DNA from 2 places in the Agromyces protaetiae genome. Region 2 is predicted to be linked to the other one. Evidence: riboswitches for the same ligand, from Rfam matches in the RefSeq annotation. Region 2 holds a riboswitch; the other holds the start of a gene.
What was found. Region 2 has a riboswitch for thiamine pyrophosphate ahead of ET445_RS11205 (ECF transporter S component). Riboswitches for the same ligand answer to the same signal wherever they lie in the genome.
Positions count from the first base shown of each region.

Region 1: linked by a shared signal. The riboswitch ahead of thiM (hydroxyethylthiazole kinase) and the one ahead of ET445_RS11205 (ECF transporter S component) in region 2 are both predicted to bind thiamine pyrophosphate.

Region 1 covers NZ_CP035491.1:1,309,729-1,316,971, reverse strand. The annotation lists gene ET445_RS06140 (zinc-dependent metalloprotease family protein) at 1-1,486, opposite strand, end outside; gene ET445_RS06135 (ADP-ribosylglycohydrolase family protein) at 1,864-2,826, opposite strand; gene ET445_RS17150 (hypothetical protein) at 3,053-3,220, shown strand; gene ET445_RS06130 (hypothetical protein) at 3,235-3,888, opposite strand; TPP riboswitch at 4,139-4,261, shown strand; gene thiM (hydroxyethylthiazole kinase) at 4,252-5,175, shown strand; gene thiE (thiamine phosphate synthase) at 5,172-5,864, shown strand; gene ET445_RS06115 (bifunctional hydroxymethylpyrimidine kinase/phosphomethylpyrimidine kinase) at 5,861-7,243, shown strand, end outside.
Region 2 covers NZ_CP035491.1:2,414,731-2,421,973, reverse strand. The annotation lists gene ET445_RS11215 (energy-coupling factor transporter transmembrane component T family protein) at 1-372, opposite strand, end outside; partial or broken gene ET445_RS11210 (ABC transporter ATP-binding protein) at 369-1,879, opposite strand; gene ET445_RS11205 (ECF transporter S component) at 1,876-2,514, opposite strand; TPP riboswitch at 2,553-2,663, opposite strand; gene ET445_RS11200 (hypothetical protein) at 2,742-3,089, opposite strand; gene ET445_RS11195 (DNA polymerase IV) at 3,139-4,398, opposite strand; gene ET445_RS11190 (hypothetical protein) at 4,455-5,111, opposite strand; gene gatB (Asp-tRNA(Asn)/Glu-tRNA(Gln) amidotransferase subunit GatB) at 5,228-6,757, opposite strand; gene gatA (Asp-tRNA(Asn)/Glu-tRNA(Gln) amidotransferase subunit GatA) at 6,757-7,243, opposite strand, start outside.

The DNA of each region.
Region 1 (7,243 bases), 1.1 Mb from region 2:
CGAAGTCGTCCTGGGTGTTGTTCGCACCCGAGTACTCGCCCTCGCTCCAGTGCGTGATCGGACGCGTGTACGACGTGCCCATGATGGGCGCCCACGCGCCGTGGCCGGGGAAGTAGGTCACGCCCGCCGTCGTGCCGTCGTGCGAGAGTCCGAAGTTGTGGCCGGCCTCGTGCGCGATGACCTCGGCGAGGTTCTTCACGCCTGTGCCGACGCCCTTCGTGTAGGCCCAAGCGGGCTGGTACTGGAGGTTGTTGACGTTGTCGATCGTTCCGACGTACGCGAGTCCGCCGCACGAGCACGAGATGCTGTAGAAGTTCGTGTCGCTCACGACGACGGTCGTGCCGTAGACGTTGTCGCTCGTGCTCGTGCGTTCAAGGGTCGCGCGAGCGGGCTCCTCGGTCGTGACGTCGACGTCCATCCACGCGTAGTCTTCGGCCACGCGCGCCCAGATGTCGCGGATGTTCTGCAGTTCAGCGGCCGAGAAGGACGACTTGTTCGAGTCGACGCTGTACGCGTCGGCCGTGATCGTGGGCGTCGAGTACGACGTGTTCCATTGCGTGCCCGTGACGATCGCACCGGTGAAGTCGATGTACAGGGTGCGGTTCGAGCCGGCACGGCTGTGGAGCTTGAAAGCGTCGGTCGTCGACGGCGGGGCGGTGGTCGTCGGAGGAGTCGTCGTCGTGGGGGGCGTCGTCGTTGTGGGGGGCGTCGTCGTCGGGGGCTTCGTGGTCGCGGGCGGCGTGGTCGTCGTCGGGGGCGTGGCCGTCGTCGGCGGCGTCGTGGTGCTGCACTCGCCCTGGTCGGTCCACGGCTTGCCCGTGCCGATCACTCCGTTGTAGGTGAGCGGGTCTTGGCCTTTGGTCCACCAGTTCGCGAGGTAGAGGTGCCCCGAGCGGACGGCCTTGTCGCCGCCGACGTAGGTCGCGGTCGCGCTCCACTCGGCGACGGTGCACGTCACGGACGCGGCCTCGACCGCGGTGGACTCGGTCGAGCCGGCAGCGACGGGCGCCGCCGAGTCATCCGTCGCCTCGTCGGCGGGCGTCGCGACGGACGCGTCGCCGGCTTCGACGGATGCCTCGGAGTCGCCCGCGACCTCGTCGGGCGCCGAAGGCTCGGCGTAGAACAGGCGGTCCTCGTCGTCGATGCGCGACGTCTCGTCGGCAGCGATCTCGGCGAGGTGCTCGACGGTGATGTCGTTCGCGGCGGCGACGCGGGCGAGCTCGCCGTCGTCGGCGCCTTCGAGCGCCGACGCGAGGCTGTACTTCGCGTCGATCGGCACCTGGGTCTCGGGCAGGGGGTCGGCGCCTTCGGGGCGGACGCTCGGCGTCGGCCGCGAAGTCGCCTCGGAGTCGGCGGATGCCTGCGCCGCACGCGGCGAAGCACTGTCGGCGTGGTCGGCACCCGGTTGGGCGGCGAACGCGATGCCGCCGGCGAGGAGGGCGCCGGACAGCGTGCATGCTGCGAAGATCTTCATCGAACGGGTCACGAGGGCCGAAAGTACACGATCCTTACAAACCCCGCATACGCGTTATCCACATAACGCGACCGACGGTCGGGATTCGCAGAAGAGGCCTCGTCGACTGGAGCCCTGGAACCCGAAGGGGGCGGGTTCGCCGGTGCGGCCGGCGAACCCGCCCTGGGGGCCGCCGCGAGTCACGGGTCGTAGGGGGTCGACCTCGTCGCGGCGAGTCTTGGGACGTGACGGACAGACTAGGTCACCTCGTCGCGCCGGGTCGGGACTTCTCCACAGGGAGCAGCAGCGCGAACTCGCACACGAACTCCGATGACTCGCCGCGGAAGTCGAGCGAAGCGGGTCCGATCGGAGATCGTGGGCGCGGAGCGCCGGGACAGAGCGGGCGCGGGCTACGGGGCGACGGCGGCGACCACGAGCGCCTCGAGGTCGGCGGCGCGGAGGCCCGGCCAGCCGTGCAGCTCCCGCCTCCACGCGGCGGGCACGGCCGAGGCTCCGTACGCGGCGCCGGCGAGGGAACCGGCGATCGCGGCGACCGTGTCGGTGTCGTTGCCGCAGCGCACCGCGCGTTCGAGCACGCCCCGCAGCGTGTCGGCTCCGACGATCGCCGCCCACGCGGCCTGCAGCGCGGCGACGACCCAGCCGTTCGACCCGGGGATGTCTCGCGGGTGCAGTCGCTCCGCGACATCCGCAAGTTCATGCCACCGCGCGCGACGCTCGACCGGCAGCCGGTCTATCGGGCCGCGGATATCGATCCGGCCCGTCAGGACGGCGTGCCGGATCGCGAGCGACCAGATCACCGAGGCATCCGCGGCGTCCGTCTCGTAGTGCGTGAGGTCGGAGACGAGACGGGCGGATGTCTCGAGCGCGTCCTCTTCGCCGGCGGCGAGGTGCCCGAGCGCGACCGGTCCGGTGCGCATGAGCGAGCCGTTGCCGCCCGAGCGCCCGGTGCGCTCGTGGACCGCCCGGGCGGCGGCGCGGGCGGCCGCGGCAGCGGTCGCGACGCCGCCGTGCTGCGCCTCGGCGAGCACCTGGCGGGTCTGGATGCCGACGTCCGGCGCGGAGACCGCCCACCCCTGCCACTCGACGACGATCCGCCCGAGCACGGCCTCGTCGTCGAGGGACTCGCCGCGCGCGAGCGCTTGCAGCACGGGGATCGACATGCTCGTGTCGTCGGTCCACTCGCCGAGTTCCCACATGCCGCCCGCGTGCATCGTGATCGCGATGTCGTCGGCGACCGACGGCTGGAACTCGTACGGCGCGCCGAGCGAGTCGCCTGCCGCCGAGCCGAGGACGGCGCCGATCGCGCGATCGAGCTGCGCGGCGTCGAGTGCAGGCGTTGGGGTGCGAGGCATCCGGATGCTCCTTGGTCGAGGTTGCACGTGACGATACCTGCCGCCCGCGACATCCGCTGCGCTCATCGATCTCGCGGTGCAGCGCAAGATGCGCGTCCTCGCCGAAGATGCGCCCCCGCGCCCGGGGGTCGACCGCGACGCGCTCGCGCGCTACCGTGGCACCCGTCGAGGTGAGGAACGCTCGCATCCGGGAGCGCGCGGCCGCGACATCCGGAAGGGGGCTCCCATGTCCGATCTCGAAACGCAGGCCGCCGTCGCCAAGGCCCGCGAGGCCGCGAGCCTCGCCGCCTACGACATCCAGAAACTCAGCGAGGACTCGATCGAACGGCAGGCGCTCCACAACCTGCTGACCGCGGTCGAATCGCTCATCAACGCGGTCGACGCGGACGACTGAGCCGCATCGGCGACTCAGGCCTCGCCGAGCGCCTCGCGCGCCTTCGCGTACTTCTCCGCCAACCGCTCGCGGGTCTCGGGGTCGAGGCGGCGCGCGCGCCACGGCGCCGTGTTGTCGGCGATGTCCGCGAGCTTCACGCGGCGCGCGACCTCGTGCTCGCGGATGCGCGCGTAGTAGTCGGCGGCGGAGACGTCGTCGGTGCGCGTGAGCAGCACGACGGCATCGACGATCGCAGGGGCGACGCCCGCGAGCAGCAGGTCTTCGGCGTCGAGCTCCGTGTCTTCGACGACGTCGTGCAGCCACGCGACCGCGGCCTCGACGGGCTCGGTCTCCGCGTCGAACCGCTCGGCGACGCGGGCCGGGTGGTCGATGTAGTCGCCGCCGACCTTGTCGCGCTGGCCGCGGTGGGCGACGAACGCGATGCCCTGGGCGAGTCCCACCTGGGCGGCCGCGTCGAAGTCGGCGGTCTCGGCGTGCGCCCGGGCATCGGCGGGAGCGGCGGCCGCAGCGCGCAAGGCCGCGCGCGAGGCATCCGGCACCGCGACGGGCGCTGCCACAGGCGCAGCCTGCACGATCGGCGTCACCGTCGCGACCGCGTCCTCGTTCGCGGTCGCCACCGCCGCCTCGAACTGCTCGAACATCCACTCCGCATCGGATTCGATCGCCACCCCGTCGCCCTCCTCAGGTCGTGCGTCCCGGTCGGCCGCGCGGCGGAAGTTCGTCCATTCGGAACTCCCCGACGGCGCCGGCGTCGGCGCACGGTGCCTCGGCACCGGTGCGTCGGCGGGTGTCGTCACGGGGGGCTCCAGACGTGCTCGCGGGCAGGGTCGCGAGACCGATCCTACGAGAGCGGTGCGCGCGGCGGGAGAGGAGACCGCCGGTGTCGCGAGCCTGCGCCGCGGTTCGGCTAGGCTCTCCCGCAGTGACACGGGGTGCCGCCCCGCTTCCGCCGCATGACGGCGCGAGGCATCCGCGGCTGAGATCACACCCGTCGAACCTGATCTAGTTCGGACTAGCGAAGGGATGTCGCGATGAGCGATCGTCTGTCCATCGACCCTGCCCACCTGTCGGCCGAAGCCGAGGCGCTCGCCTCGACCGCGGCGAACCTGCTCGAACGGTTGCGCGAGGCGCCGCCGCTCGTGCACTGCATCACGAACAGCGTCGTGACGAACTTCACGGCGAACGCGCTCCTTGCGATCGGCGCGGCGCCCGCGATGGTCGACATCACCGAGGAGTCGGGGATGTTCGCGGGCGTCGCCTCGGGCCTGCTGGTGAACCTCGGCACGCCGACGCCCGAGCAGCGGGCGGCCGCGCGCGAGGCCGTCGCGGGCGCGAGCGCAGCGGCCACGCCGTGGGTCCTCGACCCCGTCGCGATCGGTGCGCTGCCCGTGCGCACGGCGCTCGCGCACGAACTCGTCGCGGGCCGCCCGACGGCGATCCGCGGGAATGCGTCGGAGGTGCTCGCCCTCGCGGGCACCGGCGCGGGCGGTCGCGGCGTCGACGCCGCGGATTCGACGGATGCCGCGGCTGACGCGGCCGCGCACCTCGCGGCGACGTTCGGCTCGGTCGTCGCCGTCTCAGGGCCGGTCGACCTCATCACCGACGGCGTGCGCACAGCGCGCATCGCGAACGGCGACTCACTGCTCACGCGCGTGACTGGCGGCGGATGCGCACTCGGCGCGGTGACCGCGGCGTTCCTCGGGGCTACGCGCGGCACCGGCATCGATGCCTTCGGAGCAACGGTCGCCGCGACACTCGTCTATACGGTTGCCGCCGAGCTCGGGGCGGCAGGCGCGCCCGGCCCCGGCACGTTCGCGGTGCGTTTCCTCGATGCGCTCGACTCGGTCACGGCGGCTGACATCGTCTCTCGCGCACGGCTCGAGCTTTCGGATGCCTCGAGCGGCGCGCCGCTCGCGAGCAACATGCAGGCCGAGGCATCCGGAGCCTTCGCATGACCGCCCCGACCGAGCGCACTGCCCTCGACCTCTCCCTCTATCTCGTCACCGACGCCGCCCTGTGCGGCGAGCGCGGGGTGGCGGCCGTCGTCGAGGCGGCCGTCGCGGGCGGTGTGAGCATCGTGCAACTGCGAGACAAGCACGCGTCGGCCGACGAACAGCTCCACACGCTCGAGGCGCTCGCCTCCGCAATCGACGGGCGCGCGCTCCTCGTCGTCAACGACCGGCTCGACGTCGCCCTCGCCGCACGCGAGCGCGGGCTCCCCGTCGACGGCGTGCACGTCGGCCAAGCCGACGCCGCGTCCGAACGCGCACGCGACGCGCTCGGACCCGACGCGATCGTCGGCCTCACGGCGAACTCGGCCGAGCACCTCGCGGCGGTCGCGCGGATGCCCCGGGGCACGGTCGACTACCTCGGCGTCGGCGTCATCCGCCCCACCTCGACGAAGCCCGACCATCCGCCGGCCCTGGGCATCGACGGGTTCGCGCGCTTCGCGCGCGAGTCCGAGCTGCCCTGCGTCGCGATCGGCGGCGTGACCCTCGGCGACGTGGCGGCGCTCCGCGCCGCGGGCGCGGCGGGCGTCGCGGTCGTGTCGGCGCTGTGCGCGGCGGCGGACCCTCGGGCTGTGGCAGGCGAGTTCGTCGGCGCGTGGCAGGCGGCGGCCGCTGCGGCGGGAGGCATCCGATGAGCGCGCCGGCACCTCGCGTTCCCCGCGTCCTCAGCATCGCGGGCAGCGACCCGTCGGGCGGGGCGGGCATCCAGGCCGACCTCAAGTCGATCTCGGCGAACGGCGGCTACGGCATGGCCGCGATCACGGCGATCACGGCGCAGAACACGCGCGGCGTGCACGGCGTGCACGTGCCGCCCGCGGCGTTCCTCGCCGAGCAGCTCGACGCGATCTCGGACGACATCGCGATCGACGCCGTGAAGATCGGGATGCTCGCGAACGCGGACGTCATCCGCACGGTCGCGGCGTGGCTCGGCCGCGTGCGGCCGCCCGTCGTCGTGCTCGACCCCGTCATGGTCGCGACGAGCGGCGACCGACTCCTCGACGCCGACTCCGAGGCCGCGCTCCGCGACCTCCTCCCCCTCGCCGACCTCCTCACGCCGAACGTCGCGGAACTCGCCGTGCTCACGGGCGCAGAGCCGGCAACCGGCTGGGCCGGTGTTCTCGCTCAGGCGGAAACCCTCTCGACCGGTTCGGGCACGCTCGTGCTCGCGAAGGGCGGGCATCTGGCGGGCGATCTCGCCCCCGACGCACTCGTGGATGCCTCAGGTCGCGGACGCTTGACAACTGCTGCGCTTTTCGCAGCAGTTGTCAAGGAGGCCGAAGGAAACCCTCGCTTCGTCGAGTTCGGCGGTGCCCGCATCGAGACCACCGCGACCCATGGCACTGGCTGCTCGCTCTCGTCGGCGATCGCGACCCTGCGGGTGTCGCGCGGCGAATGGGTGCCCGCCGTGCGTGAAGCGCGCCGGTGGCTGCGCGAAGCGCTGCGACACGGCGAGTCGCTCGAGGTCGGCGGGCTCGGGGCAGGACCCGGACGAGCCGGCCACGGCCCCGTCCACCACTTCGCAGGCCTGTGGTCGCGCGGCGGGCTCGAGACCGCGCCGACCGCGGCCGAAGTCGAAGCCGACTGGTGGGGCGGAATCGCCGACGTGCGTGCAGGCATCGACGATCTGCCGTTCATCAGGTCGCTCGCGGACGGCACGCTCGACCGCGGCGCGTTCCTCGGGTACCTCGCGCAAGACGCGCTCTACCTTCGCGACTACGCGCGCGTGCTCGCCGAGGCTTCGCGCCTCGCACCGGATGCCTCGGCGCAGGCATTCTGGGCCGAGTCGGCCCGCGGGGCGATCGAGGGCGAGCTCGAACTGCACACGGGCGAGCTCGCAGCATCCGACTCCCCCGCGACATCCGGCGTCCGCGACCTGGAAGCCGACCGCGCGACGACCGCCTACCTCGACCATCTGCTCGCGACCGCCGCACGCGGCGAATACTCCGTGCTCGTCGCCGCCCTGCTGCCGTGCTTCTGGATCTACACCGACCTCGGTGCGCGCCTCGGAGCCGGC
Region 2 (7,243 bases):
GAGGACGCGCACGGTGACGGCGAGGGCGAGTTGGATCGACCCGTCGGTGATCTGAGCGAGCCAGAACTCCCAGTAGACCGTGCCGGACGGGCGACCGTAGAGCAGCATCGACAGCCCGGCGAGCGGTGCTGCGAGGAGGATCGGCCACGTGCGCCGGGCGAGAAGTGCGGGCGTCACGCCGGCGAGTGCGAAGAGCGCGAGTTGAAGGCCGAGCGCGACCGCGGCGCTCACCCAGTCGACGGTGAACAGGAGCGGAGTCGTGACGACGATCGCCGCCGCGAGGCGGCTCACGGGGTTCACCCGACTCACGAAGCGCAGACGGATGCCTCGTGCCGCACCCATTGCGGGAGGGGCCGTGATCGTCGCGGTCATGCGGCGCTCCGTCCCTCGGCTCTGCCGTCTGCCCGAAGCTCGAGGGCGATCTGCCGGTCGCCGAGCGCGGCGAGGTACGCGCCGTCGTGCGTCACGGACACGAGCGTCGTGCCGCCGTCGACGAGTTCGCGGAGAAGCCGCACGAGTTCGACCCACGTCACACGGTCTTGGCCGAAGGTCGGTTCATCGAGGATCATGACGCCCGGGCGCGCTGCGAGCACGGATGCCACGGAGAGCCTCCGCTGTTCGCCGCCCGACAGGGTGAAGGGGTTCGCCGCGGCGAGGTGCGCGAGCCGGAGCCGCTCCATGACCTCGTCGACGCGACCCGCAGCCGCCGGATCGAGCTTGCCGAGCGCGCGTGCCGCGACGCCGATCTCGTCACGGACGGTACGTGCGACGAACTGGTGTTCAGGCTCCTGGAAGACCGTGCCGATACGGGTGAGGAGCTGGCGGGAGCGCCAGCGGACGGGCGCGGGATCGAGCCCGGCCGCAACCGGTGCCGACGCCGTCACACGCCCGGCGAGTGGGGGAGCAGTCCGCCGAGGGTCAACGCGAGGGTCGACTTGCCTGCGCCGTTCGGGCCGGTGACGACGGTCGATGCGCCGGCGGGCACGATGAGGTCGAGTCCGGCCTGGACGACGACCGACCGCGCACGGCCGATCGAGAGCCGTTCGCTCGTGAGTGCTGCGGGTGCCGCCGACCCGACCTGCCTGCGCATGCCGACCTCGGCCGAGACATCCGCCCCGGGAACCCATACGCCCGCGGCGAGAAGTTCACCGCGATGCTCGCGCAACACCCGCTCGGGCGAACCGTCGGCGATGAGCCGCCCTTCGCGCCCGAACACGATCATGCGATCGACGAGGTCGACCCACGTCTCGACACGGTGCTCGACGACGACGAGCGTCGCGCCCGTGCGATCGAGCACGCGTCCGACCGACTCGCGCACCTCGCGCACGCCCTCGGGGTCGAGGTTCGCCGTCGGCTCGTCGAGGAGCAGGAGCCCTGGACGCATGGCCATCGCGCCCGCAAGGGCGAGCCGCTGCTTCTGCCCGCCGCTCAGCGCATTCGACGCGTGCTCGAGCGGCACGTCGAGCCCGACGTCGTCGAGCGCGTCGCGCACGCGCGACCAGATCTCGTCGCGCGGCACGCCGAGGTTCTCGCACCCGAACGCGACGTCGTCGCCGACACGCGCGAGGATGACCTGCGAGTCGGGGTCTTGCAGCACGAGGCCGGCTCGACCGCGAGCGGCGGCGGGAGACATCCCGTCGATGAGGAGCGCGCCACGCGACTCGCCCTCTTCGGCGCCGCCGTTGACGCCCGCGAGCGCGTGCAGGAAGGTCGACTTGCCGCTGCCCGAAGGGCCGACGACGAGCACGCGCTCACCGGGTTCGATGCGTACGTCGATGGCGTCGACCGCCCATCGCAGCCGCCCGGCGTGCCGCCAGCCCCAGCCGCGCGCCTCGACGGCGGCCGGGGCGATCGCGGAATGGTCCGTCACGGAACTCACACCCGCTGCGCGACGTCCTGACCGGCGGCGAACCGGTTGAGGGCGCCCGTCGCGGCGAGGGCGCGGACGATGAGCCAGCCGAGGAGTCCCGCGAGCACGGCGCCCGAGATCAGGATGGTGCCGAGGTAGAGGCCGAGGAATTCGGGAGACTTCTGCAGGTTGCCCGACGTGAAGAGTTCGAGCGTCCACGCGCCGAGGCCCGCTGCAGCGCCGGCAAGCACCGCGGGCACGATGCCGAACCGACGATAGAGGAAGAGCGCGAAGACGAGTTCGGCGCCGAGTCCCTGTGCGAGGCCCGAGTAGAGCGTCTCGATGCCCCACTGGTTTCCGACGAGGGCCGACACGATCGCCGCGAGGAGCTCGACGAAGAGCGCGGCGCCGGGTTTCCGGATGATGAGCCCGCCCAGGACGCCGCCGATCAACCAGATGCCGACGGCGATGCCGCCGAGTCCCGGGGTGACGGCGTCGGCCGCGGAGAACCACGCGTAGCCGACGTTGTTCCAGAAGAGGAACAGGAGGCCCGTGGCGACGCCGATCACGGCGGCGACGACGATGTCGACAACCCGCCACTTGGCGTCGAAGAGCCGTCGCGGCGCGACGGTGTCGGTGATTTCAGGTGCTTGTTCGGTGTGCACTGATCGTGCCCTTTCGTGAGATGGAAAGCGGCACGGGATTCGAGAATGGATGCCCTCCCTGCGCTGGCATGACCCAGATCAGGTTCGACGGTCGAAGGTTGGAGAACCTTCCTCTCAGCCCGGCTCACCGGACTCCCGTGTTCAGAGCACGAGTATACGCCCGCAGGCAGACACGCGTCGGCGAACACCAGCGCATGACGCGCGACGGGTCGCTTCAGCGGGTGCGTTCAGTGCTTGAGCGCGCGGATGATCCAGCGCAGGGACTTGCCGAGCACCCACACCAGCGGCGTCGCGACGAGGAGCAACCCGATGAGGTTCGGTTCGAAGCGGACCTCGCCACCCGGGCGACCGACGTATGCGCCGAGCGGAATGGAAACGCCGCCGCCACCGCCGCCGGTCCCCTCGCCCGTGTCCCCCTTCTGGTCGGTGCCCGTCCCGGTGCCGCCGCCGAAGCCGTACCAGCCGAGCGCGACCGGCAGCACGGTCGAATCACCGACCTCGACCTTCTCGCCGTAAGAGGCGCGCACGCCGACTCCGGCGACCTTGTCGGCCAGGTCCAAGACGAGTTCAGTCATGCGGGCAAGGCTACCGACGGATGTCTCGCGCGGCCACCCTCGCGAAACGCTACGCCTCGTCGGGGTCGCTGTCGCGGCGGCTGAGGTCGACCGCGCGTCGTCCGCGCCCGAGGAGCGACGCCGGCCGCACCGTGTGCCGACCGAACTTCGCCGCGACCTCGTCGATCGTGCGCTCGGCCTCGCGCCACTCCTCGTCGGGATCCCACAGCGGCGCCGCGCCGCCCGTCTCGCGGAGCTGCTCCGCGCGCACGCCGATCAGTCGGATGCGGGCGCCGTCGCCGACGAGCCCCTCGAGTGCGGCCGCGGCCTCTTCGTAGATGCGCTTGGCGACGTCGGTCGGTTCGGCGAGCGTCCGCGAGCGCGTGACCGTGCGGAAGTCGCCGTACCGGAGCTTGAGCGAGACCGTGCGGGCCACGACGCCGGCGCGCCGAACCCGCACGGCGACGTCGTTCGAGAGGTCGAGGAGCGCCCGCTTGATCGCCTCGGGGTCGGTGAGGTCGTGCGAGAACGTCGTCTCGTGGCCGATGCTCTTCTCGACACGGTGCACCGACACCTCACGCGGGTCGTCGCCGTTCGCGAGGTGCGTCAGTCGGTCGGCGAGCGCGCGCCCCACTGCGCGCACGAGCGCCTCGTGCGGCATCGCCGCGACGTCGGCCACTGTGCGGAGGCCGAGACGGGCGAGCCGCTCTTCGGTGACCTTGCCGACACCCCACAGTGCCGAGACGGGCAGCGGATGCAGGAAGGCGATCGTGTCGGCCGCGGGCACGACGAGCAGGCCGTCGGGCTTCGCACGGCTCGATGCGACCTTCGCGACGTACTTCGTCGCGGCGACGCCGATCGAGCACGTGAGGCCCGTCTCGATGCGCACCCGCTCGCGGATGGTCCAGCCGATCTGCGCCGGGCTGCCGTGCAGGCGCCGCGCACCGCCGACGTCGAGGAACGCTTCGTCGATCGACAACGGCTCGACGAGCGGCGTCATCTCGCCGAAGAGCTCCATCACGCGGTCGGAGTACTCGCGGTACTTGCGGTAGTCGCCGGGCAGCACGATCGCGTTGGGGCAGCGCTGGAGGGCGACCGACATCGGCATCGCCGAGTTCACGCCGTACTTGCGCGCCTCGTAGCTCGCCGCCGACACGACGCCGCGGCCCGCGGCGCCGCCCACGAGCACGGGCTTGCCCCGGAGCTCTGGCCGGGAGAGCAGCTCGACCGAGACGAAGAACGCATCCATGTCGACGTGCAGGATCGGCGTCGCAGAGTCGTCGACCGGCCCCGTCGTCACTTGGCGCGACGAGCCGTCCTGCTTGCTCATGCTGTGACCTTACCCGCGACCGCCGACACGACCGACCGGATGCATCGGGGCGGACGTCAGATGTCGAACCCGCCGCCGTCGAATCCCCCGCCGAAGAATCCGTCGTCAGGGTTGCCGCCATCGCCCCAGCGGTGGTCGGAGTCATCGTAGCCGTACGACTCGGGCGCCGCCGAGGCATCCGCCCCGCCGTCCCCGACGCCCTCCCCGGAATCCTCGGCGCCCTGCTCGAAGAACGCATGATCGGGCAGGAACGCCTGCGCGATCGCCGTACCCACGACGACGCCCGCGATCGTTCCGAGGAGCGACGAGCCGAACATGCCGCCGATCGACGGCCCGCCGTACCCGACGCCGCCCGCCGACGGGCGCCCGGCCGAGACATCCGCCGACGCGAACGCGCGCTCGACGCTGCCCGGCTGCCGCATCTCCTGGCGGGTCGCGGCGCGAGCGAGCGCGCTCGGCTCGTCGGACACGAGCCGCTCCCCTGCAGGCGCCTGATCGGAGAGCGCCTGGAACACGAGCGCCCGCTGCGGAGGCGTGAGGCGCGCGAACGCCTCGGCGTGCACCTGCTCGATCGACTCGGGCGGCGCCGTGCGCAGCAGGTACCGGTAGCGTTCGACGGCGAGCTCGTCGTCGGTCAGGCGCCGCTGCGAAGGGGTGGGCGGTCGCGCGGGCTCGGGGTCGGGCGCGCCGAAGATGCGGTCGAGAAATCCCATGGTGTCCTCGTCAATCCTCGAAGGGGAAGGTGAATGTACCGGCGTCAGCCTCGAACCGGCTGAGAACGCGAACGGCGGCCGGATGACTCACCCGACCGCCGTTGAAACGCGAAACGCTACGCGCTCGCGCGCTCGAGCACGAGCTCGCGCACACGCGCCGCGTCAGCCTTGCCCTGCATGGCCTTCATGACCGCGCCGATGACGGCGCCCGCCGCCTGCACCTTGCCGTCGCGGATCTTCTCGAGCACGTCGGGCTGGGCCGCGAGCGCCTCGTCGATCGCCGCGATGAGCGCGCCGTCGTCGGAGACGACCGCAAGGCCGCGCGCGTCGACGATCTGCTGGGGCGAGCCCTCGCCCGCGATCATGCCCTCGAGCACCTGGCGCGCGAGCTTGTCGGTGAGCGTGCCTGCGTCGACGAGCTGCTGCAGTTCGGCGACGGCGGCGGGCTCGACGAGCGCCGAGGGCTCCTTGGCTTCGGCGTTCGCGATGCGAAGGATCTCGCCCGTCCACCACTTGCGCGCGGCAGCAGGCGACGCGCCGGCGGCGACGGTCGCGGCGACCTCGTTCGTGAGGCCCGCGTTCACGACACCTTGGAACTCGAGGTCGGTGAAGCCCCACTCGGCCTTCCGACGGCGGCGACGGACGACCGGCGACTCGGGAAGCGCGGCACGCAGCTCTTCGACGAGTTCGGCCGACGGCACGACGGGAAGCAGGTCGGGCTCGGGGAAGTACCGGTAGTCGTCGGCATCCGACTTCGGCCGCCCCGCGCTCGTCTCGCCCGTGTCTTCGTGCCAGTGGCGCGTCTCCTGCGTGATCGAACCGCCCGCGGCGAGGATCGCCGCCTGGCGCTGGATCTCGAAGCGCACGGCACGTTCGATCGAACGGAACGAGTTCACGTTCTTCGTCTCGGTGCGGATGCCGAGCTTCGGGGCCGGCTCGCCGTCTGCGACCCGGGGGCGCAGCGAAACGTTCGCGTCGCAGCGCAGGTTACCTCGCTCCATGCGCGCCTCGGAGATGCCGAGCGAGAGCGCGATGTCGCGGATCGTCGACACGTAGGCCGCCGCGAGGGCGGGCGCGTCGGCCTCGGCGCCGAAGATCGGCTTCGTGACGATCTCGACGAGCGGCACGCCGGCGCGGTTGTAGTCGACGAGCGAGTACTCGGCACCCTGGATGCGGCCCGTGGCGCCGCCGACGTGAGTGAGCTTGCCCGCGTCTTCCTCCATGTGGGCGCGCTCGATCGGCACGTGGAACACCCGGCCGTTGTCGAGTTCGACCTCGACTTCGCCGTCGTGCGCGATGGGCTCGTCGTACTGCGAGATCTGGTAGTTCTTCGCGAGGTCGGGGTAGAAGTAGTTCTTGCGCGCGAAGCGGCTCGACTCGGCGATCGAGCAGCCGAGCGCGAGACCCAGCGAGATCGACTTGCGCACGGCCTCGCCGTTCACGACGGGCAGCGAACCCGGAAGGCCGAGGCACACGGGCGTCACGAGCGTGTTCGGCGCGGCGTCGTGGTACGCCGAGTTCGCGGGGTTCGGCGCCGCCGAGAACATCTTCGTCACGGTGTTGAGCTCGACGTGCACCTCGAGGCCGATGACCGGCTCGAAGAGCTCGAGGGCCTTGTCGTAGTCCATCAGGTCGGTCTTGGCCATCAGACTGCGCCCTCCTCGGTCGCGAGCAGTTCATGGGAAGAGAGATCGGGTGCGCGGCCCAGCAGGGGGCCGCCCCACTCGGCGAGGAGCAGCTGTTCGAGCGCGCCGCCGACGTTGTAGAGGCGGGCGTCCTCGCGCGCGGGCGCGAGGAACTGGATGCCGACCGGCAGGCCGTCTTCGGGCGCGAGGCCCGCGGGCAGCGAGATGCCGGGCACGCCCGCGAGGTTGGCGGGGATCGTCGCGACGTCGTTGAGGTACATCGCGAGCGGGTCGTCGAGCTTCTCGCCGAGCTTGAACGCCGTCGTCGGCGCCGTGGGCGTCGCGAGCACGTCGACCTTCGCGAACGCGGCGTCGAAGTCGCGCTGCACGAGCGTGCGCACCTTCTGCGCCGAGCCGTAGTAGGCGTCGTAGTAGCCCGCTGACAGGGCATAGGTGCCGAGGATGATCCGGCGCTTGACCTCGGGGCCGAAGCCCGCCTCGCGGGTC